3 regions of the Nocardiopsis mangrovi genome follow, and region 2 is predicted to be linked to each of the others. Evidence: riboswitches for the same ligand, from Rfam matches in the RefSeq annotation. Region 2 holds a riboswitch; each other region holds the start of a gene.
The links. A riboswitch is a leader RNA that binds a small molecule or an ion and turns the genes downstream of it on or off. The one in region 2 is predicted to bind thiamine pyrophosphate.

Region 1 (9,777 bases), on a different contig from region 2:
GACCTCGGCCGCCGGGACGACGGAGTCGACCAGGCCGATCGCCAGCGCCTCCTCGGCGCCCACGTGGCGGCCGGAGTAGATCAGGTCCTTGGCGCGGGCCGGCCCGATGAGGCGGGGCAGGCGCTGGGTGCCGCCGGCCCCGGGGATCACCCCCAGCAGGATCTCGGGCTGGCCCAGCTTGGCGTCATCGGCGGCCACCCGGAAATCGGCGCACAGGGCGAGTTCGCAGCCGCCGCCCAGGGCGTAGCCGGTGATGGCCGCCACCACCGGCTTGGGGATGCGCGCGACGGCGGTGAGGGCGTCCTGGAGCGCGCGGGAGTAGCCGGCCATGGCGGCGTAGTCCAGCTCCGCCATCTCCTTGACGTCGGCCCCGGCGGCGAACACCTTCTCCCCGCCGTAGAGCACGACCGCGCTCACCGAGTCGTCGGCGCCGACCTCAGCGGCCGCCGCGCCGATCTCGGCCTGCACCCGCGCGCTGATCGCGTTCATCTTCGGCCGGTCCAGGCGGATGACCGCGACGGCCGGTGTGTCCGGATCGGTCTCCACACGCACGAATCCACCCATGTCCCGCCGCCTTCCTCGATGGCCGTCGCCTCCCCCGCTGTTTACCACGCGCGGGACGCCGGCGGCCCGGCGGTGTCAGGAGAACAGCGGCGTCCACGTCCCCAGCGCCAGGGACAGGCCGTGGGCCGCGCACAGGACGGCGGCGGTGCCGGCCAGCAGGCCCGTGTCGGCCGCCCGCCACCGGCTCACCCGGGCATGGGTGCGCCGGCCGCCCCCGAAGGAGCGCGCGTCCATCGCCGTCGCGAGCTGGGTTCCCGTGCGGATCGACCGCACCAGGAGGGCGAACACCTTGCCGGCGAAGACGGTCAGGGCGGTGGCGGGGTTGCGTCCGGCCTCCAGCCCGCGGGCCCGGCGCGCCAGGCCGAGGATCCGCCACTGCGCCGCGAGCAGCGGCACCAGCCGCACCGCCGCGAGCACGCCCAGGGCGGGGCGTTCCGGGACCTTGAGCCTCTGCACCAGGGCGTCGGCCAGCTCGGTGGGGTCGCTGGTCAGCCCGACGAGCATGCCCGGCAGGGCGATCGCCAGGAGCCGCACGGCCGTTCCGAGCGCGGCGGCGGGGCCGCCGTCGCCGAACAGCAGGGTCACCACCCCGATCGACGCGCCCATGAGCAGCAGGGGCAGGCCCAAGGGGAGCAGCAGGCCCCGCTGCAGCCCGGCGAACGGGAGCACCAGCACCGCGGCCGCCAGGACGGCGCCGCTGGTGACGGGGTCGACGACCGGGACCAGGCCCGCGACCACCGCCAGCGCGGCGACCACCTTGGCCGCGGGGTTGGCCCGGACCAGCCAGGCCCGCGCATCGGGCTCCTCGGGGGGCGCGGCGCCGCCGGGATCCCGGGCGGGCGGCCGCCGCGGCACCTCTTCGCCCGCTGAGCGGATCACGCCTCTCCCCCTTCCGCGCCTTCGGTGACGGGCGCGGCGGGGGCCGCCACACGGCCGCCGTCGACGCGCAGCTCGGTATCGGCGAGGGCGCGCAGCAGCGGTTCGTCGTGAGTGCACATGACCACCGCCCGGCCCTGCGCGCGCAGGCCGGCCAGCAGCTCGACCAGCTCGGTCCAGGCCCGCGTGTCCTGGCCGAACGTCGGCTCGTCGAGCAGCAGCACATCGGGGGCGTGGGCGGACCCGGAGCTCAGGGCCGTGGCGACCGACAGCCGCCGCTTCTCCCCGCCGGAGAGCGTGAACGGGTGCACGTCGGCCAGCGCGCCCAGGCGCAGGCGCTCCAGCAGCTCCTCGACCCATGCCGCGGTCGCCCGCTCCCCCACGCCGGCGCGCAAAGGGGCGAAGCGCAGCTCGTCGCGGACCGTCCCGGTGACGAACTGGTCCTCCGCGTGCTGGAAGACCGTCCCCACGTGCCGGGACAGGGTCCGCGCGGGCCAGCGGGCGAGCGGGCGGCGGTCCCCCTCGGCGAGGCGGCCGCGCGGCAGCACCGCTCCCGCGGCGGGCCGGGCCAGCCCCGCCAGCAGCATCAGCAGCGTCGACTTGCCCGCACCGTTGGGCCCGGTCAGAGCGGTGGCGGTCCCGGCGCGGACCTCGGCGTCGGCGGCGTGCAGCAGGGTACGCCGCTCCGATCCGCGCCCGGACCCGACGCCGATTCCCGCGGGGGCGCGCACCGTGCACCCGGACGCCTCGATGAGGGCTCCGCCGCCGGGCGCGGGGGCCACCCGGGGCGCCGGCTCGTGCCCGGGGATCCACACCCCCCGCCGGGCCAGGCGCTCGCCGTGTTCGGCGAAGACCGCGCACGGGGCGCCGTCGGCGATCACCCCGCCGCCCTGTTCCACCACGACGACCCGGTCCACCAGGGCGGTCGCCGCCGAGGCGCCGCCCACGACGTCGGCGACCCGGTGCTCGACCAGGACCATGGTGGCCTCGGTCGTGGCGGCCAGGTCCGCGAGCAGCGCGCGGACCAGCGCCGCGCCCTCGGGGTCGAGGTTGGCGGTGGGTTCGTCCAGCAGCAGCAGGCGGGGGCGCATGGCGAGGGCCCCGGCCACCACCAGGCGCTGCTTCTCCCCGCCCGAAAGGGCCGCGGTGGGGCGGCCGACGCCGTAGGGGAAGCCGACCCCGGAGAGGGCGGTGTGCACGCGCGGCCAGATGTCCTCGCGTGCCACGCCGAGGTTCTCCAGGCCGAAGGCGACGTCGTCACCCGCGCGCGCCATGACGAGCTGGGTCTCGGGGTCCTGCCCGACGAGCCCGATCCCGCCGCGCCCGCCGCCGGGCGGCGCCCCGTCGACGAGCAGGCTCCCCTCGGTGTCGCCGGTGATGGCGCCGCTCTCGCCGGTGAGCCCGGCCATGGCGTGCAGCAGCGTGCTCTTGCCCGCGCCGGACGCGCCCAGCAGCAGGACCCGTTCGCCGGGTTCGATGGTGAGGTCGACGCCGCGCAGCGCCCATCCGCCGCGGCCCGCGTGCCGCCACCCCCAGTCCGACAGATCGACGCGCGCGCCTTCGGGGGACGTCACCCCTGGGCCGACGGGAAGGGGGTCAGCGCGCCGGCCTTGGCCAGCGCCGTGGTCAGCAGCCGCCCGCCGACGCCGGCGACGAGCGCGGCGCTGAGGACGACGATGACCCCGTAGGGCACCTGGAAGGACAGCGGCAGCTCGGGGTAGTAGCGGATGTTGTCCCAGATGGCCGGGGAGATCCCGGCCGCGGCGCCGGCGAGGACCGCCGTGACCATGCCCCAGCGGCGGTAGCGGCCGGCGGCGAAGACGAGTTCGGGCAGCAGCCCCTGGGTGAAGCCGGCGAGGACGACCGCGACGCCCCACTGGGTGCCCAGCAGCATCGAGACGACGGCGGCGGCGGTCGAGGTGAGCACGGCCGCCCCGGGCCGGCGGATGATCAGCCCGCCCAGCACGCCCGGAAGCAGCCACACCCCGTAGAGGACGGCCTGTGCGGGCGGGAAGAACAGGAAGAGGGGTTCGGTGGCGGCCCAGAGCATGCCCCAGAACCAGAAGATCACGCCGCAGGCGACGCCCAGGACCGCGGCGACGACGATGTCCACCGTGCGGTAGCGCGGCCGGTCCGGTGCGGGGGTCCCGGTGCCGGGGCCGGATGCGGTGTCACTCAATGGGTGTCCCTTCGCGTCGCGAAACGGAGGGCCCAGGCCAAGAGCGCCGGCCGGTGTCCGGCGGCGTGCGTGCACGCCGGGGACGGTCCGGTGGCGGGTCCACGACTTCCTTCGCTGGCATGACCCAGATCAGGTGTGTGAGGGTCTGCGGTCGGCGACCGCACTCTCAGCGCCGTAGCGCTCCCCTGTCGGTTTCACCCATTATGACCGTTGCGCCGGGCGCCGGGTCAAGCGCACCCCCGCTCCCGGCCGCCCGCCGGCCGTTCACGTGACGATGATCACACCGATCGCCGGCGCCGACACCGCCGGCGCACGGCACATCCGCCAGGAGCGTGGGTAGCGAACGTGTCGTATCCGTCCAGCCCGCGCGGACACCCGTGGTCGGGCGCGGCACCGAGAGGCGGGGATGCCCCGTGGCCACACACGAGCCGGTACGGGCCGCCGGCCGCGCGGACCCGGCGGCCGTGCCCGACACCTTCACCTCGGCCGCCCCGCGCGACCCCCACTGGTACAAGAGCGCGGTCTTCTACGAGGTGCTCACCCGCGGGTTCCACGACTCCAACGGCGACGGCACCGGCGATCTGCGCGGGCTGATCGACAAGCTCGACTACCTCGAATGGCTCGGGATCGACTGCGTCTGGCTGCTGCCGCTGTACGAATCCCCCCTGCGCGACGGCGGCTACGACATCGCCGACTACCTGAGCATCCTCCCGGAGTTCGGGCACATCGCCGACTTCGTCGACCTCGTCGAGCAGGCCCACCGGCGCGGGATCCGGGTCATCACCGACCTGGTCATGAACCACACCAGCGACCGGCACCCGTGGTTCGCGGCGTCACGGGAGGACCCCTCCGGCCCCTACGGCGACTTCTACGTGTGGTCGGACTCCGCCGACCGCTACAACGACGCCCGCGTCATCTTCGTCGACACCGAGCCCTCCAACTGGACCTACGACGAGCGCCGCGGCCAGTACTACTGGCACCGGTTCTTCGCCCACCAGCCCGACCTGAACTTCGAGAACCCCGACGTGCAGGACGCCATCCTGGAGGTGCTGCGCTTCTGGCTGGACCTCGGCATCGACGGATTCCGCCTCGACGCGGTGCCCTACCTCTTCGAACGCGAGGGCACCAACTGCGAGAACCTCCGGGAGACGCACGACTTCCTCAAGCGCGTGCGCGCCGAGGTCGACCGCCTCTACCCCGACCGGGTGCTGCTGAGCGAGGCCAACCAGTGGCCGGCCGACGTCGTCGACTACTTCGGGGACTTCGCGTCCGGCGGCGACGAATGCCATATGAACTTCCACTTCCCGCTCATGCCCCGGATGTTCATGGCCGTCAGCCGCGAGCAGCGGCGCCCCATCTCCGAGATCCTGGAGCAGACCCCCGAGATCCCGCGGGGCTGCCAGTGGGCCATCTTCCTGCGCAACCACGACGAGCTGACCCTGGAGATGGTCACGGACGACGAGCGCGACTACATGTACGCCGAGTACGCGAAGGACCCGCGCATGCGCGCCAACGTGGGCATCCGCCGCCGGCTCGCGCCCCTGCTCGACAACAACAGGAACCAGATCGAGCTGTTCACCGCGCTGCTGCTGTCGCTGCCGGGCTCCCCCGTCCTCTACTACGGCGACGAGATCGGCATGGGCGACAACATCTGGCTGGGCGACCGCGACTCCGTACGAACGCCGATGCAGTGGACCGCCGGCCGCAACGCCGGCTTCTCCCACGGCGACCCCGCCCGGCTGTACCTGCCGCTGATCATGGACCCGATCCACGGCTACCAGGCGCTCAACGTCGAGGCCCAGCGCGACCACCCCGGATCGCTGCTGAACTGGACCCGCGACATGATCCGGATCCGCAAGCGGCACCCGGTGTTCGGGACCGGCGCGTTCAGCGAACTCGACACCGGCAACCCCGGCGTGTTCGCGTTCCTGCGCGAGCACGGCGACGACCGCATGCTGTGCGTCAACAACCTCTCGCGGTTCCCCCAGCCGGCGGCGCTGGACCTGGGCCGGTTCGACGGCGTCGCCCCCGTCGAGTGCATGGGCGGGGTGCGCTTCCCCGCCATCGGCACGCCGCCCTACCGGATGACGCTGCCCGGCCACGGCTTCTACTGGTTCCGGCTGCCTGCCGGCTGAGGGCCGGTACGGCCGCACCACCGGCGCGCCCGATTCGACGTTGGTATCACCGCCCCCGACGAACGTCGGAGAAAACGGCCGGCCGGATTCCGCCGAGCGGACGATCCCCGACCCCGCCCCGCCCCGGTAGCGTCGCGCTGCACATCAGTCGCCCCCGACGACGTACGGAGCCCCCCGTGAAGCACATCTGGAAACGGCCGCCCGCGTGGACGGCCTCGCCCTCGGATCCCGAGGCGGGCCGGTCGCCGCGGCCGGGTGGCGGCGGGTCCCGCATCGACGTGCTCGACGTGGTCCGCGGGTTCGCGCTGTGCGGGATCCTGCTGGCCAATTTCGGGCCGGTCACCCACATGGGCTACAACGTGCCGTTCGATCCGGACCGGGAGCGCCATCTCGCCGAGACGGCGCTGCTCCTGCTGGTGAACGAGCGGTTCTTCCCGATCTTCGCGTTCCTGTTCGGTATCGGGTTCGCCCTGCTCCTGGGCTCCGCCGCGGCCCGCGGCGCCCGGCCCCGGCTGGTGCTGGCGCGCCGGCTCGCGGCGCTGCTCCTGCTGGGCGTCGTGCACGCCACCCTGCACCCGGGCGAGGCGCTGGCGCCCTACGGCGTGCTGGGACTGCTGGTCCTGCTGCCCGCCAGCTACCTGCCGCGGCCGCTGATCCTGGCCGGCGCCGGCGCGGCGACCGTGCTGGGGGTCACGGTGTTCACCGGCGGGTTGGCGCTCATCCCCGGCATGCTGCTGCTGGGCCTGGCCGCCGTCCGCTACCGCGTCCCGCAGGCCCTCGCCGACCGCACCGGGCAGGTGGCGATCGTGTTCGGGGTCCTGGCGGTGGGGGCCGCGGCGGCCCTCGGCTGGCAGAGCACCGACCTCATGAGCAGCGGGTTCTCCCACGCGAGCGCGATCGCCGGGCTGCTGCTGGCGGGCGTCTACACGACCGGCCTGTGCCTGCTCATGCGGACACCGCTGCGCACCGGGCTGGAGGCGGTCTTCGCGCCGCTGGGCCGCATGGCGCTGACCAACTACCTCACGGCCACGCTGCTGCTCCTGGCCGCGGGGTGGGCGTTCGGCTTCGCCGACCGCTACCAGTGGGGCGCCCTGTTCGCGATATCCGCCGCCATCCTCGCCTCCCAGTGGCTGGCGAGCACGCTCTGGCTGCGCCGCTTCCGGCACGGACCGGTGGAGTGGATGCTGCGCTGCGTCACCTGGTGGGCCGTCGTCCCGACGGCGGTCGCGGCCGCGCCGGAGCCGGAGACCGGCCGGGAGGGCGCCGCGGCCCGGCCGTAACCCGCATTCCGGGTGCCTTGGGGAAAGCCTCGTACGCCGTGACCTGCACGCCTCTACGCTCGGTCACCATGAACAACGTAGAGCGAGGCAGGTTCATGTACGGGGTGCGTGTGGCCGTGCCCGCCGGGAGCGACGGCCACGCGCTGCTGTGGTTCGCGTTCTGCCCCGAATGCCAGGTGACGGTCAACGCCGACCGGAACTTCCTGGAGGACTGCTGGAGCTGCGGCGCACCGCTGCCGCGGCGCTTCAACTCCCGGTTCGAGGCCAGGGTCGACTGGGTGCTGCTCGACGACGTACTGCTGGGCCGGCGCCGCACCGACAGCTGGTACTGCGGCTGCTGCGGCACCGAGAACCCCATCCCGGACACGTCCTGTCCGACGTGCCGCAGAACGCGGCACTCCACCGGAGCCTGACACCGGCCCCGGGCCCCGCCCGCTACTTCTTGTAGTCGGAGATGTCCATGGAGGCGGCGACCTCGTCGTAGACCGCCGCGTACCGGGAGTCGACCGACCACACATAGACGGCGACGTCACTGTCGGGCAGGAACCACAGCCGCACCTCGAAGGTGTCGTCGTTCTCGCACGTGACCTCCCACACCCGGTGGTGGGACTTGAGGCCGTCGGCGTGCTCGGTGAGGTCGTTGGGCGGCGACACGATCTCGGCGCCGGTGACCGGCGTCCCGCCCTCGGCCGTGGCCGCGCTGCGGCACTCGCCGGGCGCCGAGGCCCAGCCGGCTTCGGCGTCGTTGAAGGCGTCGCCGCGCTTGGGCCACTTGTTCTCGTCGTTCTTCGCCACGTGCGGCAGCACCTGAACGGACCCGTACCCGCAGCTGTCCTGCTCCGGCGGGCGCATGCACAGCCGGCCGCCGGTGCTGTCGATGTTCCAGTCCTCGGGTGCGTTGATCTTCACGCCCTCGACCTCGGCCGGGGAGAACCCGTCGGGAGCGGGCGGCTGCGCCGCGGGCACGACCTCGCTGTAGCGCGCGTCGAGGGCGGGGGCGTCGCCGCCCCCGGAGTCCGCGGAGCCGCACCCGGCCGCGAGCAGCGCGACCGCTGCGGCCGCCGCCGTTGCGGGGCCGGACCGGCCCCGGTTGAACCGCACTCGACCGGACGTCCCGGGCATCAGATTCCCTTCTGAGTCCTGCGTGACCTCACCGACGATAGCGGGCGAATGCGCCTGCGCGCGCCACGCCCCCGTTGCGCGCCAGCCATTAGCCTGAAGGGCATGGTGGATGTCGCGAAGCTGCTCGATCCCGTGTCCAAGGCCCGCCGACGGCGCAGCGCGCCGCTGGTCCTCGAAATCGACCTCACCGAAGGGCTCTCGGACGAGGCGCCGGCCGACCCCCTCGGCCAGCTCCTGGCCCGCCGCCACCAGCGGCTGTCGGACCTCATCGAGGGCATCCGGCGCGGCGCGCACGACCCGCGCGTGGTGGCGCTGGCGGCGCGGATCGACGGCAGGCCGCTGGGGTTCGCCCGCGTGCAGGAGCTGCGCGCGGCGGTGGTGGCGTTCCGCGCCGCCGGGAAGCCGACCGTGGCCTGGAGCGAGTCGTTCGGCGACTTCGGTCCCGGGACGGTCCCCTACTACCTCGCGACCGCCTTCGAGGAGATCGCGCTGCTGCCCACCGGGCTGGTGGGGCTGACCGGGCTGGGCATGCACACCACGTTCTTCCGCTCGGCCATCGACAAGCTCGGGGTGGAGTACCAGGCGGGCGCCCGCCACGAGTACAAGAACGCGGTCAACGTGTTCACCGAGACCGGCTACACCGACGCCCACCGCGAGGCGGCCGGGCGCATCGTGGAGTCGCTGGGCGAGCAGGTGGTCGAGGGGATCGCCGAGGGCCGCGGGCTGACCCCCGAGCGCGTGCGCGAACTGACCGACCGCGGCCCGCTGCTGGCCGGCGAGGCGCTCGAAACGGGATTGGTGGACCGGCTCGCCTACCGCGACGAGGTCTACGCCGACCTGCTCGGCAGGTTCGGCGACGGCGCGCGCCCCGGCGCGTCGGCGCGCCTGCAGTACGTCACCCGCTACCACCACCGCCACGCGGTGGCCTCCCGGGTCTCCACCGCGCGCAGCCGCGACCACATCGGCCTCATCTCGGGGATCGGCGTCATCGCCACCGGCCGCAGCCGGCGCTCACCGCTGGGCGGCGGCGCCACCATGGGGTCCGACACCGTGACGGCGGCCTTCCGCGCCGCCCGCGAGGACGACACCGTCAAGGCCGTGGTGTTCCGCGTCGACAGCCGCGGCGGCTCCGCGGTGGCCTCCGACATCATCCGCCGCGAGGTCGCCCTGACCCGCGACGCCGGGACCCCCGTGATCGTGTCCATGGGCGACTTCGCGGGGTCCGGCGGCTACTACATCGCCCTCGGCGGCGACCTCATCGTGGCCCAGCCCGGCACCCTCACCGGCTCCATCGGCGTCTACACCGCCAAACCCGTGCTGACCGGGCTCATGGACCGGCTGGGGGTCGCCACCGACTCCATCGACGGCGCCGCCCACGCCGGGATGTTCGGCACCGACCGGGGCTTCTCCGACTCCGAGTGGGAGCGGATCAACGCGATGCTCGACAGCATCTACCGCGACTTCACCGGCAAGGTCGCCGAGGCGCGCGGCATGACCCCCGAGCAGGTCCACGAGGTCGCCCGCGGCCGGGTGTGGACGGGGCGCGACGCCCGCGACCGCGGGCTCGTCGACGAACTGGGCGGGCTGGAGACCGCGGTGCGCCTGGCCCGGGAGAAGGCCG
Region 2 (9,777 bases):
GATCTCGCTGGTGCCCATGCGGACCCCGCCGCGATTGATGGTGGAGTCGGAGCGCCCGTAGATGACGGCGGTGCCGCGTTCGGTGATCTCGATCCAGTCCCCGTGGCGCCACACGCCGGGGTACATGGCGAAGTAGCTGTCGCGCAGCCGCTCGCCGTCCGGGTCGCCCCAGAAGCGCAGCGGCATGGACGGAGCGGGCCGGGTGACCACGAGCTCGCCGACCTCCCCGACGACCTCGTTGCCGTCGGGGTCCCAGGCCGCGACGGCCATGCCCAGGCAGGGCGCCTGGATCTCGCCCTCGTGGACGGGCAGCGTGGGTACGCCGCCGACCAGGCAGGAGCAGATGTCGGTGCCCCCGCTGGTGGAGAACAGCCACAGGCGGTCGCCGAACTCGCGGTAGCACCAGTCGAAGCCCTCGGGGCTCAGCGGGGAGCCGGTGGAGCCGATGGCGTGCAGCCTCGACAGGTCCCGGCCCTCGGCGGGGTGCACGTCCTCCTTCATACAGGTCGTCAGATAGCCGGCGCTGGTACCGAAGACCGTCACCCCGGCGCGCTCGGCGAGGTCCCACAGCGTCCCGAGGTCGGGGTGGCCGGGGTTGCCGTCGAACAGGACGATGGAGGACTTGGTCAGCAACACGCTGACCAGGAAGTTCCACATCATCCAGCCGGTGGTGGTGAACCAGAACACCCGGTCGTCGCTCTGGGCGTCCAGGTGCAGGCCGAGGTTCTTCAGCTGTTCCAGCAGGATGCCCCCGTGCCCGTGCACGATCGCCTTGGGCAGGCCGGTGGTCCCCGAGGAGTAGAGCACCCACAGCGGGTGGTCGAAGGGCAGCGGCTCGAAGACGGACTCCGCGCCCTCTCCCGCCGCTTCGAGCTCCTCCCAGGACAGCGCGCCCTCGACCGGGCCCGCGGCACCGAGGTAGGAGAGCACCACGGTGTGCTCCAGCGTGGGCAGCTCATCGCGCAGCCGGGCGACCACGCCGGTCCGGTCGAAGTCCTTGCCGCCGTAGCGGTAGCCGTCGACCGCGAGCAGCACCTTCGGCTCGATCTGGGAGAAGCGGTCGATGACGCTGCGCACGCCGAAGTCGGGCGAGCACGACGACCACACCGCGCCGATCGACGCGCAGGCCAGGAAGGCCGCGACGGTCTCGGCGATGTTGGGCAGGTAGCCCACCACCCGGTCGCCGGGGCCCACGCCCAGGTGGCGCAGGCCCGTGGCGATGGCGGCGGTGCGGCGGCGCAGCTCCCCCCAGGTCCACTCGCCGAGGACGCGCAGCTCGGAGGCGTGCCGGATGGCGACGGTGTCGTCGTCCTTCCCGGCGAAGATGTGCCGCGCGTAGTTCACGGTCGCGCCCGGGAACCAGCGCGCCCCCGGCATCGCGTCGTCGGCGAGCACGGTCTCGTAGGGGGTGTCGGAGCGCACGCCGTAGTAGTCCCAGATGCCGGACCAGAAACCGTCGAGGTCGGTCACCGACCAGCGCCACAGCGCGTGGTAGTCGTCGACGGCCGCCGCCGGCGCCCCCTTGTGCTCGCCCGCCCACCGCGCGAACGCGGTGACCGCGGCGCGCTCGCGCCGCTCCGCGCCGGGTTCCCAGAGCACCGGTGGCTGTGTCCGCTCCGACATTCTCGCGCCTCCTGAATTCCCCGGCACGGCGGGCACACGCGGATGGGTCGCCGTCCCGGCCCGTGCGGATGTGACGACCATCATCTAACAACACCCGTCTCGGCCCCCGCCCGACGGGGCGTGCTTCCCGCCCGGCCTGCGGGGGCGCCTCAAGGCGGAGGCTTCCCTCGTCGCGGCGTACCCCCTCGGCCCCCGGTCGCACACCGCTCCTCGGTCCAGCCACCGCCGGCGCCCCGCAGGCGCGCTCAGAGGCCGCGGATGGCCGGCCCCGGCCCCGAGCGTGTCGCTTTCGATCGTCCGGTTCCGGGTCCCCTGCGGGTAATCTGCGATCTGGGGATGGAACCGCCAGGGCGGCGACGCCGGAGAGCGAGAGGCGGACGGGATGGTGCGCGGAACGGATGGCAACGGGCGGATACGGCTGCTGGGCGCCGCCGCCGTCGTACTCGCGGTCCTCTGCGCCGTCGTCCTCGCCGTGCCCGCCACGCGCGACGGCGTGGTCGACGCCTGGTGCCGGACCACGGGCGCCGGGTGCCCCGATTCCGGCCCGCCCGGCCCGCGGCCCGGAGACCCCGACTGGCGCCTGCGGCTCGATCCCGAAGCCGCCGCCACGTGGGGCCACTACGCCGCGCTGGGCGACTCCTACTCCTCAGGCGACGGCGCCGACGACTACGCGGCCGAGACCGCCGTCACCGGCGGGTGCTGGCGGTCGGCCAACGCCTACCCCGAGACGGTCGCCGCGGCCTACGACTTCGCGGGGGAACTCGGGTTCTACGCGTGCAGCAGCCAGCGGGGCCACGCGATGCTCGACGAACTGGGCTCGACCGACTCCCAGATCGACCGGGTGACCGAGCACACCTCGCTGGTCACCATCGGCATCGGCGGCAACGACCTCGGCTTCACCTCGGTCCTGCGCACCTGCATGGTCCGGCTGCCGCTGGTGGACACCACCGCGTGCAAGGACCAGGAGTCCGACATCGAGCGCCGGATGCGGCTGTTCGACGCCACCTTCACCGACCTGGTCGGCGAGATCCGCGACCGCGCCCCCGATGCCCGCATGCTGGTGGTGGGCTACCCGCGGCTGTTCCCGGCCGATCCCGACGGCATGTACTACACGCTCAACGCCAATGACCAGGAGTGGTTGAACGACACCCTGGAGCGGTTCAACGGGCAGGTGTCCGACGCCGTCGACGAGGCCGACGCCGAGATCACCGAGGACGGCGAGGTGGGCAGCGTCGAATACGTCGACGTCTTCACCGCGCTCAACGGGCACGAGGTCGGCACGGAGGAGGCGTGGCTCAACGGCGTCCTGCTGCGCGACCTCACCAGCGGGGTCTCGATCGACCGGAGCACCTTCCACCCCACCGCGGCGGGGCAGGACGCCCTCGCGGAGCGCGTGCGTGCGCAGATCGACGCCGGCCCCGACCGCCGGCTCTACGCCACCCGCTCCACCGTCGACAACGCGAGTCCCGACGTCCTCGCCGCCGAGATCGACTGACCTCCCGCGCCCCGGCAGGGGCCGCGCCGGAGGCGGACCGTCCCCGTGGCGGCCCACAGCGGGCCGAGGGGGAGCGCGCCCCCGGGACGGAGGGGTTCCTCCGCCCCGGGAAGCCGGTCAGGCGCGTTCCGCCCGGAGTTCGGCCAGGACCGCGCCGAGCTGGTCCAGGCCCCAGTTGAGGTCGTCCTCGGAGATGATCAGCGGCGGCGACAGCCGGATCGTGGACCCGTGGGTGTCCTTGACCAGCACGCCCCGGGCGAGGAGCCGCTCGCACAGCTCCCGTCCCCCGGCGAGGGACTCGTCGACGTCGATGCCCGCCCACAGCCCGATGCTGCGGGCGGCCACCACGCCGTTGCCGACGTACTCCTTGAGGCGGGTCCGCAGCACCTCGCCGAGCCGGCGGGCGTTCTCCAGGTACGGGCCGTCCTTGAGCATCCGCACCACGGTCCGGCCCATGGCGCCGGCGAGGGGGTTGCCGCCGAACGTGCTGCCGTGCTGCCCGGGCCGGATGACGTCGAGCACGTCGGCGTCGGCGACCACGGCGGAGACCGGAAGGATCCCGCCGCCCAGCGCCTTGCCGAACAGGTACACGTCGGGGACGACCCCGGTGTGCTCGCAGGCCCGCACCGTGCCCGTGCGGCCCAGCCCCGACTGCACCTCGTCGGCGATGAACAGCACCCGTTGCTCGTCGCAGATCTCGCGCACCCGCGGCAGGTAGTCGGGCGGCGGCACGATGACCCCCGCCTCGCCCTGGACGGGTTCGATGAGGACCGCGGCCGTGGTGGCGTCGATCGCGTCGGCGACGGCCACCGCGTCCCCGTAGGGCACGACGCGGAACCCCGGGGTGTAGGGCCCGAACCCGCCATAGGCGTCGGGGTCTTCGGAGAAGGAGATGATGGTGGTGGTGCGGCCGTGGAAGTTGCCTCCCGCGACCACGATCGTGGCCTGGCCGTCGGGGACCCCCTTGACGTCGTAGGCCCAGCGCCGGGCGAGTTTGATCCCGGTCTCGACCGCCTCGGCGCCCGTGTTCATGGGCAGCACCTGCTCCTTGCCGACCAGGTCGGCGAGAGAGGTGACGAACGGCGCGAACTGGTCGTTGTAGAAGGCGCGGCTGGTCAGCGTGATGCGGTCCAGCTGGTGGTGGGCAGCCGCGAGCAGGTCGGGGTTGCGGTGGCCGAAGTTCATCGCCGAGTAGCCGGCCAGGCAGTCGAGGAGGCGGCGCCCCTCGACGTCGGTGACCCAGGCCCCGTCGCCTTCGGCGATCACGACGGGCAGCGGGTTGTAGTTGTGTGCCGAGTGGGTGTCGGCGAGTCCGATGTGCTCGGAGGTGGAGATGGCGGGTCCGGCGGGATCGCCGCCGTCGCGCCGGCCCAGACCGCGGGTGTCGCTCATCCAGGTTCCCTTCGATCGCCCTTGATCGTCGTCGATCAGTGGATACCCGCTCGGATCACGCACAAAGCGCCCGCTCGGGCGGCCTCCAGCAGGAGAACAGACGGCACCCGGGGGTCGCAAGGGTGGCCGGCCATGACCCGCCGAGCGGCGGGCTTGGCGGTTTCCGCCCTTGTCGGCGTCCCCGCGATGGGGCTAGGGGGTCGAAAGCGGCGGGGCGGGCGTGAGAGATTGGGGGCACGCCAAGGCGCGGGGTGCCGGAAACGGCTGAGAACACACCCGTCGAACCTGATCTAGCTCGTACTAGCGAAGGAACGCCCGTGAGCAGTCACAACATCTTGTCCATCGCCGGCAGCGACCCCAGCGGCGGCGCGGGGGTCCAGGCCGATCTCAAGACGTTCTCCGCCCTCGGCGGATACGGCATGACGGTCATCACCGCCCTGACCGCCCAGTCGACCACCGGGGTGGCCGGTGTGCAGGAGGTCCCCGCCGACTTCGTGGCCCTCCAGCTCGACACGCTGCTCGCCGACGCCCGGGTCGACGCGGTCAAGATCGGCATGCTGGCCACCCCGGAGGTGATCGGCGCCGTCGCCAAGGCCATCGACACCCACCGGCTCCCCCATGTGGTCCTGGACCCGGTGATGGTGGCCAAGAGCGGCGACCGGCTGCTGGCGGCCGAGGCGATCGACGTGGTCCGCTCCGAGCTGCTGCCGCGCGCCGACCTGGTCACCCCCAACCTGCCCGAGGCCGCCGCGCTCTTGGGCGAGGACGAGGCGGGCGACCTCGACGCGATGCGCGCTCAGGCCGGCCGGCTGCTGGACCTGGGCGCGCGGCGGGTGCTGCTCAAAGGCGGCCACCTCGGCGGGGACACCAGCACCGACCTGCTCGTGGCGGCGGACGCGGCCCCGCAGGTGTTCACGGCCGAGCGCGTCGCCACCCGCAACACCCACGGCACGGGCTGCACGCTGTCGTCGGCGATCGCCGCCCTGCGCCCGCAGCGGCCCGGCTTCGACGCCGCCGTACGCGACGCCAAAACCTACCTGACCGCCGCGCTGCGGCACGCCGACGCCCTCGACGCCGGGCACGGGACCGGGCCGGTCCACCACTTCCACGCCTGGTGGCCCACCGGGGCGCGCGGGTGAACACGACCGGGGCACCGGCCGGCGCCGGCCGGTGCGTCGCGCTCGCGGCGGCCGGGCGGGACGGGGAGTCGCGCCCCCGGAGAGCGCGGGGTCGCGCCGGCTCCGCCGCCCCGCCGGCGACGCGTCAGGAGTCGGCGGGCTCCTCCGGAGCCTGGGCGAGAGCGAGGGCGCTGAGTGCCGCTGCGGCCTGGGCGGGGTCGGCGCCGCGGCCGACCGCGATGCCCAGCAGGTAGGCCGTGAGCGGCGCCGCCGGGCGGGCCACCGAGTGGGCGGCGTCCTTGGCGAGGTCGAGGATCAGCTTGACGTCGGAGGGGTCGAGCCGCTCGGGGAGTTCGAGTTCGGCGGAGGCGAGCTTCGCCCATTCGACGAGGGTCATGGAGTGCTCCGTAGGTCGTCGTGGCCGGAAGGGACCGGGCGCCGCCGGTGAGCCGTACGCTACGCGGCCGGCGGCGGCCGCCCTGCTCCCGGGGACCCCTTGCGCGGCGGGGCCCGGTGGTCAGCGATCCTACGGTCCGGACCGGCGGGCCGCCCCGCCGGCGGCGGGTCCTCGCCCCCGCGTGGCAGCGGCGGGGCGCCTGCCGATACTGTTGCGCGACAGGGGAGCGGGACCGGCCCTTCCGCGATGACCGGTGCCGCTTCTCCTCCCCCCCGTGACCCGGCGCGGGCCCGCTGCCTGCTACGCGGCGGGGGATCCGGCCTGTGCTCCGGTGCCGAGATCGGCGAGGATCTCGTCGAGGCGGTCGAGGTGCGCGCGGATCCACGACAGTGCGAGGGGGTCGTCGGCGGCCAAGGACTCGTGGCGCTGGTCGGCGGTCTCGCCGTAGAGCAGGCTCGTGGCGACGCGCATCCGCAGGGCCCTGGCGGACTCCCCGAACTCCGCCGCCGGTAACACGCCCATCCCGTAGCTCTTCAGGAGCAGGCCGGTGAGCGCGCGGCCCGTGGTGACCCCGTGGACGGCGGCCAGGCGCTCCCGGTGCGGCTCGAAGTCGGGGTAGAGGTAGAACGCCGCCTGCGGTGCGGCGAGCGTCGCCCCGGCCGCCGCGAACCGGCCCGCGACCGCCCGTGCGACCAGGCCGTGCAGCCGGCGGCTGCGGGCGATGTGCGCGGTGAGTTCGGCGGGTTCGGCGAAGGCGAGCGCTCCGGCCTGCTGCACGGGGCCGGCCGGGCTGGACCAGATCTCGCTGGCGACCCCGAGCAGGTCGGCGCGCAGCCGCCGGCCGGTCTCGCCCTCGGGGAGCCGGGCGACGCCCAGCCGCCAGCCGCCCAGCGCCAGGTTCTTGCTGAGCCCGGTGGTGATGACGGTCCGCTCCGGCGCGAACCCGGCGGCGCTGTGCACGGTGGTCGTGAGGTCGTGCACGAGGTCGCGGTAGATCTCATCGGAGATGATGAACAGGTCGAGCTCGCGGGCGACCTCGGCCACGCGCCGCACGGTCGCCTCGGACGCCACCGTCCCCGTGGGGTTGTCGGGCGTGGTGAGGATGACGGAGCGGACGTCGCGCCCGCGTGCGCGGGCGCGGGTGACGGCCGCGGCGAGCTGATCGGGGCGCGGCACCCCGCCCTCACCGGGCGGCGTGGCGACCTTGATCGCGCGGTGGCCGGCGAGCTGGGCCTGCGCGGCGTAGCTGACCCAGCTGGGGGCGGCGATGGCGACGTCGCCGCCGATGCTCAGCAGCAGGCTGTAGAGGAGCGGCTTGCTGCCCGGACCGGCGACCACGAGGTCGGGATCGGTGGGCAGGCCCCGGCGCGTCCAGTACCCGGCGGCGGCCTCGCGCAGCTCCGGGCTTCCCGCCACCGGCCCGTAGGCGTTCCTGTCACCCCCCGCGGACAGGGCCTCGCGCATCGCGGGGTGCACGGGCAGACCGGCCTCGCCGAACCCCAGCGGCAGGACGCGCACGCCACGGCGGCGCTGCTCGGTCAGTGCCTCGTTGACAGCCAGGGTCGCGGACACGGTGACAGGCATGAGTTGATCAACTCCGGAAGCATCCAAGAAGAACGTGCAGGCCAGCGGGCTTGTCGCCGACCTTTCACCTTCACCCTGCCCAGTTCGCCCCATAAGTACAAGCGAGTCTTTGCGATGGAAGGCATAAGCTGTTCTTATGCTTGATCTCCGCCGTTTGCAGATCCTCAAGGAGTTCGCCGACCAGGGCACGATCGCGGCCACCGCCAAAGCCCTCGGCTACACGCCTTCCGCGGTCTCGCAGCAGCTGTCCGCGCTCGAGCGCGAGGCGGGGATCGCGCTCCTCGACCGCACCGCCCGCAGCGCGGAGCTGACCGACGGCGGGCGGCTGCTCGCGGTGCACGCCGACCAGATCCTGGCCATGGTCGAGGCCGCCGAATCCGTGCTGGCCGCCCAGTCCGGCGTCGCGCTGGGCCGGGTCACCGTCGCGGCGTTCCCGACCGCCGCGGTGGCGTTCGCGCCGCTGCTGGCCCAGAGCCTGCGCGCGCACGAGGGGATGCAGCTGGTCCTGCGCCAGACCATGGAGGGCACCGGCAGCCGCCAGGTCGGCACCGGTGAGGCCGACATCGCCCTCGTCGACGACTGGTCGGGACGGCGGCCCGACAGCGGGGCCGGCAAGCTGCGCCACTTCCACCTGCTGCACGACCCCATGGTCCTCGCGGTCCCCGCCGACCACCCGCTGGCCGACCCGAACCGCCCGGTCGACCTGCACGGGCTGCGGGACGAGGCGTGGATCGCGGCGCCGCACGGCGAGCCGTCCCGGGCCGCCACCGACCGCCTGCTCGACGATGTCGGCGGCGCACCCGCGGCCGCCTGGGAGTTCGAGGGGCCGGGCACCATCCTGAGCCTGGTCGCGCGGGGGATCGGGATCGCCGCGGTGCCCGCTCTGGCCCTGACCGCCGGCGCGCCCGGCCTCGCCTTCCGGCGGCTGCCGCACGGGGTCCCGGCGCGCGAGATCTACGCCTTGGTCCGGGCGACCAGCATCCGGCGGCCGGCGATCACGGTGACACTGCGCGCTCTGGACGCGGCGGCGGCCGAGGTGCGAAGCACATTGGGCGACACGCTGCGGCGGGCCGCCGACGGCGCCGTCGACCCCGGTTAGCCGGGGTCGGCGAGCGGGGCGCGCCGCCGCAGACGGCCGAGCTTGCGGCGCATGCGCCGCGCGACGTGCTGATGGCGGTCGCGGTCGTCACGGGCGTCGAACCACTGCGCGCAGAGCTGGAGCCGTTCGTGCCGCAGAGCGGCCAACTCGGCCTCCAGGGTCTGAACGCGCCGGTCGAGTTCGGAGTGCGCCTCACGGTGCGCCATCGCCGAGGCGGCGAACCGCTCGGCCTCCGACTCGGCATGCCTGAGCCGCGCCACGACGCTGTCCGCGTATGCCGCCGCCCTCGTCCGTCCTGTTCCCACGAACCACACACCGGGCGTCTATCCGCCGCATCTCAGGTATCACCCACCCATGGCGCAAAGGATCCGGAAAATGCGGCGTATCCGGCACCGGTCAGGCGGCCGCCACGGGGTACCTGCGCCGTGCCGCCGGGGTACCCGGTGCGGGGCTGCGGCGCGGGACGCCCGTGAGGCGCGCCGGCCGCACCTCGGCGTAGATCTCCTCGAACCGGTCGAGGGAGCGGCGGTGGTCGTGCGTCAGCGCCATACGCCGGCTGGCCTCGCCCATCGCGGCGCGGCGCTGCTCTCCGGCGCCCAGTACGTCGAGCAGCCGGGCGGTCAGCTCCGCGACGTCGCCCGGCCGGAACAGGTAGCCGTTGACCCCCTGCTCGACCAGGTGCGGCAGCGCCATCGCGTCGGCCGCCACGACCGGCAGCCCGGTCGACATCGCCTCCAGCGTCGCGATGCTCTGGAGCTCGGCCACGCCGGCGATGGCGAACAGGTCCGCGGCGACGTAGGCGAGGGGCAGGTCCTCGTCGGGCACGAACCCGAGGAAGTGGACGCGGTCGGCGACCCCGAGGCTCGCGGCGAGCGCGCGCAGCTCCCCCTCGCGCTGCCCCGTGCCGACCAGCGCCAGTTGGAGGTCGCGGTGGTTGAGCACGCGCGGCAGCGCGCGGACGATCTCGTCGATCCGCTTCTCCTCGTCGAGCCGCCCCACGAACACGATGGTCTCGCGGTCGGGCAGGCCGAACCGGGCGCGCGCCTTGGAGCGCTCGGCGCCGCGCGGG
Region 3 (9,777 bases), on a different contig from region 2:
ACCGGGCCCGCCGGGCCGCCGAGTGAAACTCGGCGAAAATATGACGATGATCACTCATTTCGACATTGACATCCGCGCTTCGAGTGGGATTCGAGCGGCGCCCAATCCGCCGCCTTCCTCCGCGAAGAACGCGAAAGTGCTTGCGCCGCCAGGCTTTGCGGTACGCACCCGGCTGCGTTTGGTCCGCATCACTCCCGAAATGAGAGACCCCTCACTTACGCACGGTTTGGCCACTGATTAGTCGCGTTTCCGCCCAACGGCTTGACCTGGCAACCGAACAGCCCTACCGTCACTGTCCGTAACCAATCTGGGTGGGACCGCTCCGTGTCCACCCCTCGCGAATCGGTGCACAGCACATTTTCCGGGGGCTTGGTCACTACCGAGCGAACTCGGGGCCCACTGCCCACACCAGCCACCATCACGGCCGGGGAGCGACGAAGAAGATGCCATCCGAATACGCGAAGTCCCTCGGCGCGCGGCTGCGCGCCATCCGCACCCAGCAGGGCCTGTCCCTGCACGGGGTGGAGGAGAAGTCCCACGGCCGCTGGAAGGCCGTCGTCGTGGGCTCCTACGAGCGCGGTGACCGCGCGGTCACCGTGCAGAAGCTCGCCGAGCTCGCGGACTTCTACGGTGTCCCGATGTCGGAGCTGCTGCCGGGCGGCGCCGCGCCGACCCCGCTCGGCCCCACACCCAAGCTCGTCATCGACCTTGAGCGCATGCAGCAGCTGCCGCAGGAGAAGGCCGGCCCGCTCGCGCGCTACGTCGCGACCATCCAGAGCCAGCGCGGCGACTACAACGGCCGCGTGCTGTCCATCCGCCAGGAGGACCTGCGCTCGCTCGCGGTGATCTACGACCGCTCGCCCGGCGACCTCACCGAGGAGCTGATCAACTGGGGCGTCCTCGACCCCGAGGCGCGCCGCGCCGTCGACGCGTTCTAGGAACGTCCCCGCGCATCTTCGTCAGCGCCCCCATGCCCCAGGGGCACGCATGCCGCAATGCAGGTGGCCACGTACCCGTGTCAGGGTGCGTGGCCACCTGCATGTGCACCGGGCGCGAGGGACCGCGGCCGCGGCCGTGGTCCGCACACGGCGAAGCGGCCGGGCAAGGGGCTTCCCCTCCCCCACCCGGCCGCTCCCGCGCACGGCCGCCACGGGGGTAGCGGCCGGTGCGATCGGCGGGCCAGGGCCGAACCCCGGCCACCGAGATCGAACATCCGTTCGAACAATCTCAGTTAACCTCACGCAATGGCTTTCGTCAAGAAGGTCCGGGTGGCGCGGCGGCGTCATCTAGGGTGGCGCTGTGCAGACCGATGCCGAGTTGTGGGAACCGACCGCCCCCGCCTTCGTCCACGCGCTCCCCGCGCTCCTGGACGTCTACTCCGCGGCCATGTCCCCGCCCCCCGACCAGCTCGCCGGGCGGCACACGATCATGGAGCACCACACCCTCAACACCGGCTTTCGCGCGGTGGCGGCGCTCGCCCCCGGCGGCACGGCCGTCCTCGGGTTCGCCTACGGCTTCCACGGCCACCGCGGGCAGTGGTGGCACGACGTGGTCACCGAGGAGCTGCGCTCGCGCGACCCCGCCGCCGAGCGGCGGTGGTTCACCGACGCCTTCGAGATCGCCGAACTGCACGTGCACCCCGACCACCAGGGGCGGGGCCTGGGGCGCGGGCTCCTGGAACACCTCACGGCGGCGCGCGCCGAGCGCACCGCCGTGCTGTCGACCCACACCGGCCCCACCGTGGCCCGCCGGCTCTACGCCTCGTGCGGGTTCACCGACGTCCTGCCGGAGTTCCGGTTCCCGGGCAGCCCGGACCGGCCCTTCGCGATCATGGCCGCCCCGCTGCCATTGCGGGCAGCCGGTCGGCGGCGATCCGCTGGTAGATCTCGCGCGTGGCTGTGGACTGGTTGAAGGTGATGAAGTGGATGCCGGGGGCGCCTTCGTCGAGCAGCCGCTCGCACATCCGGGTGGCCTGCTCGATCCCCAGCCTGCGCACGGCCTCGGGGTCGTCGCCCACCTTCGCGAACTCCTCCGCCAGGTGGCGCGGGAACGGGGCGCCCGACAGCTGCTCGGAGCGCTCGATCGTGCCCAGCTTCACCACCGGCATGATCTCGGGGATGATCGGCACGTCGCACCCCTTGGCCGCGACCCGGTCGCGCAGCCGGAGGTAGTCCTCGGGGTCGAAGAACATCTGGGTGATCGCGTAGTCGGCGCCGGCGCGGCACTTGCGCACGAAGTACTCGACGTCGGAGTCGACGTCGGCCGAGCGGGGGTGCTTGTAGGGGAACGCCGCCACGCCCACGCAGAAGTCGCCGCTCTCCTTGAGCAGCCGGACGAGTTCGTCGGCGTACTCCAGGCCCTCGGGATGGCGGACCCACTCCCCCAGCGGGTCGCCCGGGGGGTCGCCGCGCAGCGCCAGCACGTTGGTGACGCCGACATCGGCGAACCGGCCGATGAGGTGGCGCAGCTCGCGCACGGAGTGGTCGACGGCGGTCATGTGCGCCACCGGGAGGAGGGTGGTGTCGGTGGCCATGCGCTCGGTGATCTCGACCGTGCGGTCGCGGGTACCACCGCCCGCTCCGTAGGTGACCGAGACGAAGGAGGGCTGGAGCGCCTCGATCTCGCGGATGACCCGCCAGAGCTTGCGCTGCCCCTGGTCGGTCTTGGGCGGGAAGAACTCGAAGGAGAACGTCGGTTCGCCGGCGGTGAGCAGATCGCGGATGCGGCGGGGCCGCGCGGCGGAGTGACGCGCCGGACCGGAGCGTGTCGTAGACCCAAGCATGCCCACCACCTTAGGCGACGCCACCGGCCCGGCGGCGGCGGGCGGCCGTCCCGGAACGGATAGCCTGCTCTGCATGACCTCCTCTTACGCCACACCGGTCTCCTTCGTGCGCGGGGCCGTCGACACCGAGCTCACCGCGTTCGCAGCGGAGCGCAGGGCCGAACTCCTGGAGATCGGCCCGGAGCTGGAGCCCGCGATGGAGGCCCTGGAGGCCATGCTGACGGGCGGCAAGAGGCTGCGCCCGGCCTTCTGCTACTGGGGCTGGCGGGGGGCCGGCGGCACCGACGTGCCCGGGATCTACACCGCCGCCGCCTCCCTGGAATTCCTCCAGGCGTGCGCGCTGATCCATGACGACGTCATCGACAACAGCGACACCCGGCGCGGCCTGCCGGCCACCCACAAGCGCCTGGAGGGGCTGCACCGGAGATCGGGCTGGTCGGGCGGTGGCGCGGCGTTCGGCCAGGGGGCGGCCATCCTCATCGGCGACCTCTGCCTGGCCTGGAGCGACCAGATGTACGCGGCCAGCGAGCTGCCGCTGAAGGCGCTGCACGACGGCCGCGGCCCGTTCGACCGGATGCGCACCGAGGTCATGGCCGGGCAGTACCTCGACATGCTCGAACAGGTGCGCGGCGCCGAGAGCGTCGAGGCGTCGCTGCGCGTCATGCACTACAAGGCCGCCAAGTACACCGTCGAGCGCCCGCTGCACCTGGGCGCGGCCCTGGCCGGGCGCGCCGACGACCTCACCCCGGTCTACACCGCCTACGGCCTGCCGCTGGGCATCGCCTTCCAGCTGCGCGACGACGTTCTGGGGGTCTTCGGCGACCCCGAGCAGACGGGCAAGCCCGCAGGCGACGACCTGCGCGAGGGCAAGCGCACGCTGATCGTCGCCGAGACCCTGGAGCGCGCCCCCGCCGCCGACTCCGCCCGGTTCCGGCGCCTGCTGGGCGACCCCGGCCTCACCCCCGGCGACGTGGAGTGGATGCGCGGCGTCACCACCGAATGCGGCGCCCTGGCGGCCTGTGAGCGCCGGATCGACGACTATGTCGGCCAGGCCGCCGACGCCCTCGACAGCGACCTGATCGACGACGAGGCCCGCCGCTCCCTCGCCGACCTCATCGTCGCGGCCACCGCCCGCGAGCACTGACCCCGCGGAACGCCCGGGACGGCGGAGGCGGCGTCCTCCGGTGGAGCGGGCCGCCGCCGGGGCCGTCTCCTGCGGTGGTGGCGGAGGCGGTCGGCCATGCGGAGGAAGCGGGCTCCTCCCGCAAGCGGATGCCCGTGGCGCCGCCGTCCGCGACCCTGGGGGAAAGTCCGCTGAAGGACCCCACAGGAGCCCCCTTATGCAGCCCACCCGTACGCCACACCGAGGTCCCACCCGCGCGACGGAACGCGCGCTCGCCCCCGACCTCGCCCGCGGCTTCATGCTGTTGATGATCGCCCTGGCCAATACCCCGTACTACCTGTGGGGGACCGACCGGCCGTCGATGAGCCCGCACCCCGACGGCGGGTCGGCGCTGGACACGGCGGTGCAGTTCGTCATGACGGTGGCCGTCGACGGCCGCATCTACCCGATGTTCGCCTTCCTGTTCGGCTACGGGATCATGCGCACCTTCGACCGCCAGATCGCGGCCGGCGCCGATCCGCGGGGCGCCGCGGCGCTGCTGCGCCGCCGCCACCTGTGGCTGCTCGTGTTCGGGTTCGTCCACGCGGCCCTGCTGTGGATGGGCGACATCCTGGGCGCCTACGGGCTGGCCGGGCTGGTGATGTGCGGCCTGTTCCTGCGCCGCCGGGAGCGCACCATCCGCGTCTGGGCGGCGGTCCTCGCCGGGCTGGCGGCCCTGCTCGCCCTGGTCTCGGTGGCCGGGGGCGTCATCGCCGCGCAGGGCCCGGACGGTGCCGCCGGGGCGGTGGACGGCGGCGTCGCCGACCTCATGTTCGCCTCCTTCAGCGAGCCGACCGTCCTGGGCGCGGCGCTGGCCCGGCTGATGATGTGGCCGCTGACCAGCCTCGTCCAGGGCCTCGGCCTGATCGTGCCCGCGGCGATGCTGCTCGGCATGGCGGCGGGCCGGCGCCGCGTCCTGGAGCTCCCGGGGAGCAACCTGCGCCTCCTGGGCTGGACCGCCGTTCTGGGGATCTCGGCCGCCTGGCTGGTCGCGCTCCCCGGAGCGCTGAACCTGGTCGGGCTGCTGAACCTGAACGCCCCCGCTCTGGAGTCGCTGGACGGGGCCCGGTCCCTCGCCGGCCTGTTCGGCGGGCTGGGCTATGTCGCGCTGTTCGGGATCATCGGCCACCTGCTCGGCCGCCGCGAGCGCCAGGGCGTGGTCGTGGTCGCGGTCACCGCCGTCGGCAAGCGCTCCATGACCAGCTACCTCGCGCAGTCGGTGATCTGCTCGCCCGTGCTCGCCGCCTGGGGCCTGGGCCTCGGCGCCGCCATGCACAGCGCCTCGATGGCGCTGTTCGCGATCGCGGTGTGGCTGGTGACCGTGGCCGTCGCCTACGCGCTCGAACGCGCGGGCCGGCGCGGGCCCGCCGAGGTGCTGCTGCGCCGGCTCACCTACCGGCGCCCCGAACCCGCCGCGCCCGCACCGCCGTCCGCGCCGGCTCCCGCCGGGGCCGGCGCCCAGGACGCGGCGCGCTGACGGCGACCGCCCCGCGCGCCGGTGAGTGCGCGCGGGGCGCCATTGCCCGAAAATGGGACTCATGGGCAAGGATCAGGCAATAGCGCACACCGTCGGGATCACCGGGGCCACGGGCGCAGTCGGCGGGCGCGTGGCGGCCCGGCTGGCGCGGCGCGGCGTGCGCCAGCGGCTGATCGTCCGCGACCTCAACCGCGCCCCGGAGCTCGCGTCGGCCAGCGCGGCGATGGCCGCCTACGAGGACCCCGCTGCCTTCCGGCGGGCGGTGCGCGGCACCGACACCCTGCTGCTGGTCTCGGCCATCGAGGCCGCCGACCGGATCGACCAGCACATCAGCGCGGTCGACGCCGCGGTGGCGGCGGGCGTGAGCCGGATCGTCTACCTGTCCTTCCTCTCCGCCGCGCCGGCCGCCACGTTCACCTTCGCCCGCGACCACTTCTACACCGAGGCCCACATCCGCTCCACGGGCGTGGAGCACACCTTCCTGCGGCCGAGCCTCTACCTGGACCTGCTGCCCGACTGGGCCGACGAGCACGGCGTGATCCGCGGCCCGGCCGGGCAGGGCCGGATCGCGTGGGTGTCGCGCGACGACGTCGCCGACGCGGCGGTCGCCGTGCTGCTCGGGCAACAGGAGCACGACGGACGCACCTACGACCTGACCGGGCCCGAGGCCGTCAGCCTGGGAGAGACCGTGGAACGGCTGTCCACGCTCACCGGGAAGGTCGTCCGCTACGTCCCGGAGACCTGGGACGAGGCGCTGGAGTCGCGCCGGCCGTCGGGCGCCCCGGAGTGGGCCGTCGAGGGCTGGGCCAGTTCCTACGCCGCCATCGCCGCGGGCGAGATGGACGTCGTCTCCCCCGCTGTCCCCGATCTGACCGGCCACCCCGCCCAGACGATCGAGGGCTACCTGCGCAAGCACCCCAGCGCGCTGAGCCGCATCAACCCCTGAACCCCGAGCGGGCGGCGACGGCCCGATCCGGACCGCGGCGGCCGGTTCCGTGCGCGGCGTCCGCCGCCGCTGCGGGCAAGGCGCCGCGCCCGCTCTGTCGAAATGGGGCTCAGACCGCGGCCCGCAGGCGCCGGGTGAACGCGGCGGCCGCGGCGCGGGGGTCGGGGGCCTCGGTGATGGCGCGCACGACGACCACGCGGCGCGCGCCGGCGTCCAGGACCCGGTCCAGGTTGTCCAGGTCGATGCCGCCGATGGCGAACCACGGGCGCCCGCCCGGCAGCTCCGCGGCCGTCCGGACCAGCGGCAGCCCGGCCGCGGGGCGGCCGGGCTTGGTCGGCGTGGCCCAGGTGGGGCCGACGCAGTAGTAGTCCACTCCGTCCTCGGCCGCCGACGCGGCGGCCGAGGCGGCGTTGTTGTTGGACCGGCCGATCAGCGGGCCGTCGCCGATGATCTCGCGGGCGAAGGGCACGGGCAGGTCCCGCTGGCCCAGGTGGAGCACGTCGGCGCCGGCGGCGCGGGCGATGTCGGCCCGGTCGTTGACCGCCAGCAGCGCGCCGTGGCGTTCGCAGGCTTCGCGCACGGTCGCGAGCGCCGCCAGCTCCTCCCGCGCCTCCAGCGACTTGTCGCGGAGCTGCACGATGTCGACGCCGCCCGCCAGGGCGGCGTCGAGGAAGGACGCGAGGTCGCCCCGTTCGCGGCGGGCGTCGGTGCACAGGTACAGGCGGGCATCGGCCAGGCGGCGGCGCGGGCTCGTGTTCACCCGCCCCAGGCTAGTGCGCGCCCGTTCCCGCGCCCGAGGCGGGCCCGGCAGCGGTGGGGCGGGCCGTCAGAACGCCATGGCCTGGGCGCGGCGGCGGACCTCGGTGCCGCGGTTGGCGATCAGCGCTTCGATGGGCGCCCCCGGGAGGGTGTCGTCCGGAGTGAACATCCAGGTCAGCGCCTCGTCGGTGGCGAATCCGCAGTCGGCGAGGAGCGTGAGGGTCCCCGGCAGGCCCTTGACGATGTCGCCGCCGGCGATGAAGGCCGCGGGGACCACGGTCTCGCCCTTGCGGCGGACCCCCAGCAGCTTGTGGTCGCCGATGTACTGCTTCACCCGGTTCGGGCTGATGTTCAGCGCCTTCGCCGCTTCCTTCAGGGTCAACCAGTCGCCGACCAGGGAATCGATGGTGTGGTCGTTCTCTGTCACGCAGCCAATGTCCCACAGTTCCGGGTGCGCCAAACCAGGCCCTCCGGCCTTATCGCTTCCGGCGTAGCGGGCCCGTCGCGGGAGGGCGGTCGCCCGGCGCCGGAGGCGGGGCCCTAGGATTGGCCGCGAGCAACGATCCCCGCGGGAGCCGGTGGGACCGGCTGAGAGGGAGGCGGCGAGCCTCCGACCGCAAGAACCTGATCCGGGTCATACCGGCGAAGGGAGTGGCAGCGGAGCCGTGCGCACGACACCCCCGTCCCCGTTCTCACCACCGTCCCCGTCCCCTCCGGCGCCTCCCGCGCCCGGCCCCTGCGAAGTCCTCGTCGTGGGCGCGGGCGTGATCGGGCTCGCCGTCGCCTGGCGGGCGGCCCGGCGCGGCCTGCACGTCACCGTCGTCGCCCCCGATTCGACCCCGGGCGCCGCGTCCGGGGTCGCGGCGGGCATGCTGACCCCGGCCGGCGAGGCCGTGTTCGGCGAGGAGGCGCTGATGCGGTTCGGCGCGCTCTCGCGCGACCGCTATCCCGCGTTCGTCGAGGAGCTGGAGCGCGACTCCGGCCTGCACGCGGGCTACCGGACCGGCGGCACCCTCCAGGTCGCCTACGACACCGACGACCTCGCCCGGCTGAGCGAGCTCGCGGAGCTCCAGGCCCGCCTGGGGCTGGCCGCCGAACGGCTGACGGGCCGCGCGTGCCGCAGGCTGGAGCCGATGCTCGCCCCGTCGGTGCGCGGCGGCGTCCTGGCCCCCGACGACCACTCCGTCGACCCCCGCCTGCTCACCGCCGCCCTGGCGGCCGCGGCCCGGCGGCGCGGCGCCCAGCGCGTCCGCGACCGGGCGGCGAGCCTGCTCACCTCCCGCGGCCGGGCCGCCGGCGTGCTCCTCGCCGGCGGCGGCGAGCTGCTCGCCGACCAGGTCGTCCTGGCGGCGGGGGTGTGGACGCCGGAGATCGGCGGGCTGCCCGACGGCGCCGTCCCGCCGCTGCGCCCGGTCAAGGGCCAGCTGCTGCGGCTGCGCACGCCCTCCGGTGCCGCGCCCGTCGTCACGCGCACCGTACGCGGCCTGGTCCGGGGCGCCCCCGTCTACCTGGTCCCCCGCGACAGCGGAGAGGTGGTCGTGGGCGCCACCCAGGAGGAGATGGGCGCCGACCTGCGGCCGACCGCGGGCGGGATGTGGGAGCTGCTGCGCGACGCCCACACCCTGGTCCCCGGGGTCGAGGAGCTGGAGGTCGCCGAGATCTGCGTCGGGCTGCGCCCCGGCTCGCCCGGCAACGCACCGCTGCTGGGCCCCACCGGGCTCCCGGGCCTGCACCTCGCCGTGGGCCACCACCGGCACGGCGTCCTGTTCGCCCCCGCCACCGGCGACGCGCTGGCCGACGTGCTGGCGGGCGGGGGCCTGCCCGGCTACGCCCGGCTCTTCGCCGCCGACGGCGGCCCCGATGGAAGCGAGGCACGCACGTGAACGTGATCATCAACGGGCGGCCCACCCCGGTGGCGCCCCGCAGCACCGTGGCCGACATCGTCGGCTCCCTCACCGATGCCCAGGGGGGCGTGGCGGCCGCGGTCAACGACGAGGTCGTCCCCCGCGCGGCCTGGCCGCGCACCCTCGTCGCCGAGAACGACCGTGTGGACGTCCTGACCGCCGTCCAGGGAGGCTGACCATGACCACCGACATCGGCGACCCGGCCGCCGCACCGGCGTCCCGCCCCGCCGCCGACCCGCTCGTCATCGCCGGGAGCGAGTTCTCCTCGCGGCTCATCACCGGAACCGGCGGGGCGCCGTCGATGCGCGTCCTGGAGGACGCGCTGATCGCCTCGGGCACCGAGCTGACCACCGTGGCGCTGCGCCGGGTCTCCCCCGGCGCGCAGGGCTCGGTCTGGGACGTGCTGCGGCGCAACGGCATCCGCCCGCTGCCCAACACCGCCGGGTGCTTCACCGCCGCCGAGGCGCTCCGCACCGCCCGCCTGGCCCGCGAGGCGCTGGAGACCGACTGGATCAAGCTGGAGGTCGTGGCCGACGAGCGCACCCTGCTGCCCGACCCGGTGGAGCTGCTGGACGCCGCCGAGCTCCTGGTCGACGACGGTTTCACGGTGCTCCCCTACACCAACGACGACCCGGTGCTCGCGCGCCGGCTCGAACAGGTGGGCTGCGCCGCCGTCATGCCGCTGGGCGCGCCGATCGGGTCGGGTCTGGGCATCCGCAACCCGCACAACATCGAGCTGATCGTGGA

Region 1: another riboswitch for thiamine pyrophosphate. It lies ahead of ACFO4E_RS13670 (ECF transporter S component); the one in region 2 lies ahead of thiD (bifunctional hydroxymethylpyrimidine kinase/phosphomethylpyrimidine kinase).
Region 3: another riboswitch for thiamine pyrophosphate. It lies ahead of thiO (glycine oxidase ThiO); the one in region 2 lies ahead of thiD (bifunctional hydroxymethylpyrimidine kinase/phosphomethylpyrimidine kinase).

The regions. Positions count from the first base shown of each region.
Region 1 covers NZ_JBHSFQ010000011.1:128,879-138,655, forward strand. Annotated here, with positions in the region: gene ACFO4E_RS13655 (enoyl-CoA hydratase/isomerase family protein) at 1-564, opposite strand, end outside; gene ACFO4E_RS13660 (energy-coupling factor transporter transmembrane component T) at 640-1,443, opposite strand; gene ACFO4E_RS13665 (ABC transporter ATP-binding protein) at 1,440-3,014, opposite strand; gene ACFO4E_RS13670 (ECF transporter S component) at 3,011-3,619, opposite strand; TPP riboswitch at 3,709-3,816, opposite strand; gene treS (maltose alpha-D-glucosyltransferase) at 4,033-5,754, shown strand; gene ACFO4E_RS13680 (DUF418 domain-containing protein) at 5,931-7,034, shown strand; gene ACFO4E_RS13685 (hypothetical protein) at 7,103-7,447, shown strand; gene ACFO4E_RS13690 (hypothetical protein) at 7,470-8,156, opposite strand; gene sppA (signal peptide peptidase SppA) at 8,259-9,777, shown strand, end outside.
Region 2 covers NZ_JBHSFQ010000002.1:125,526-135,302, reverse strand. Annotated here, with positions in the region: gene ACFO4E_RS02575 (acetoacetate--CoA ligase) at 1-1,623, opposite strand, end outside; gene ACFO4E_RS02570 (SGNH/GDSL hydrolase family protein) at 2,006-3,118, shown strand; gene rocD (ornithine--oxo-acid transaminase) at 3,236-4,510, opposite strand; TPP riboswitch at 4,748-4,839, shown strand; gene thiD (bifunctional hydroxymethylpyrimidine kinase/phosphomethylpyrimidine kinase) at 4,828-5,649, shown strand; gene ACFO4E_RS02555 (DUF6457 domain-containing protein) at 5,774-6,025, opposite strand; gene ACFO4E_RS02550 (pyridoxal phosphate-dependent aminotransferase) at 6,326-7,609, opposite strand; gene ACFO4E_RS02545 (LysR family transcriptional regulator) at 7,746-8,708, shown strand; gene ACFO4E_RS02540 (hypothetical protein) at 8,705-8,968, opposite strand; gene ACFO4E_RS02535 (glycosyltransferase) at 9,105-9,777, opposite strand, start outside.
Region 3 covers NZ_JBHSFQ010000004.1:176,905-186,681, forward strand. Annotated here, with positions in the region: gene bldD (transcriptional regulator BldD) at 444-938, shown strand; gene ACFO4E_RS06545 (GNAT family N-acetyltransferase) at 1,300-1,911, shown strand; gene metF (methylenetetrahydrofolate reductase [NAD(P)H]) at 1,829-2,782, opposite strand; gene ACFO4E_RS06555 (polyprenyl synthetase family protein) at 2,856-3,926, shown strand; gene ACFO4E_RS06560 (DUF418 domain-containing protein) at 4,123-5,421, shown strand; gene ACFO4E_RS06565 (NAD(P)H-binding protein) at 5,483-6,367, shown strand; gene thiE (thiamine phosphate synthase) at 6,477-7,127, opposite strand; gene ACFO4E_RS06575 (Rv2175c family DNA-binding protein) at 7,194-7,553, opposite strand; TPP riboswitch at 7,685-7,794, shown strand; gene thiO (glycine oxidase ThiO) at 7,879-9,009, shown strand; gene thiS (sulfur carrier protein ThiS) at 9,006-9,206, shown strand; gene ACFO4E_RS06590 (thiazole synthase) at 9,209-9,777, shown strand, end outside.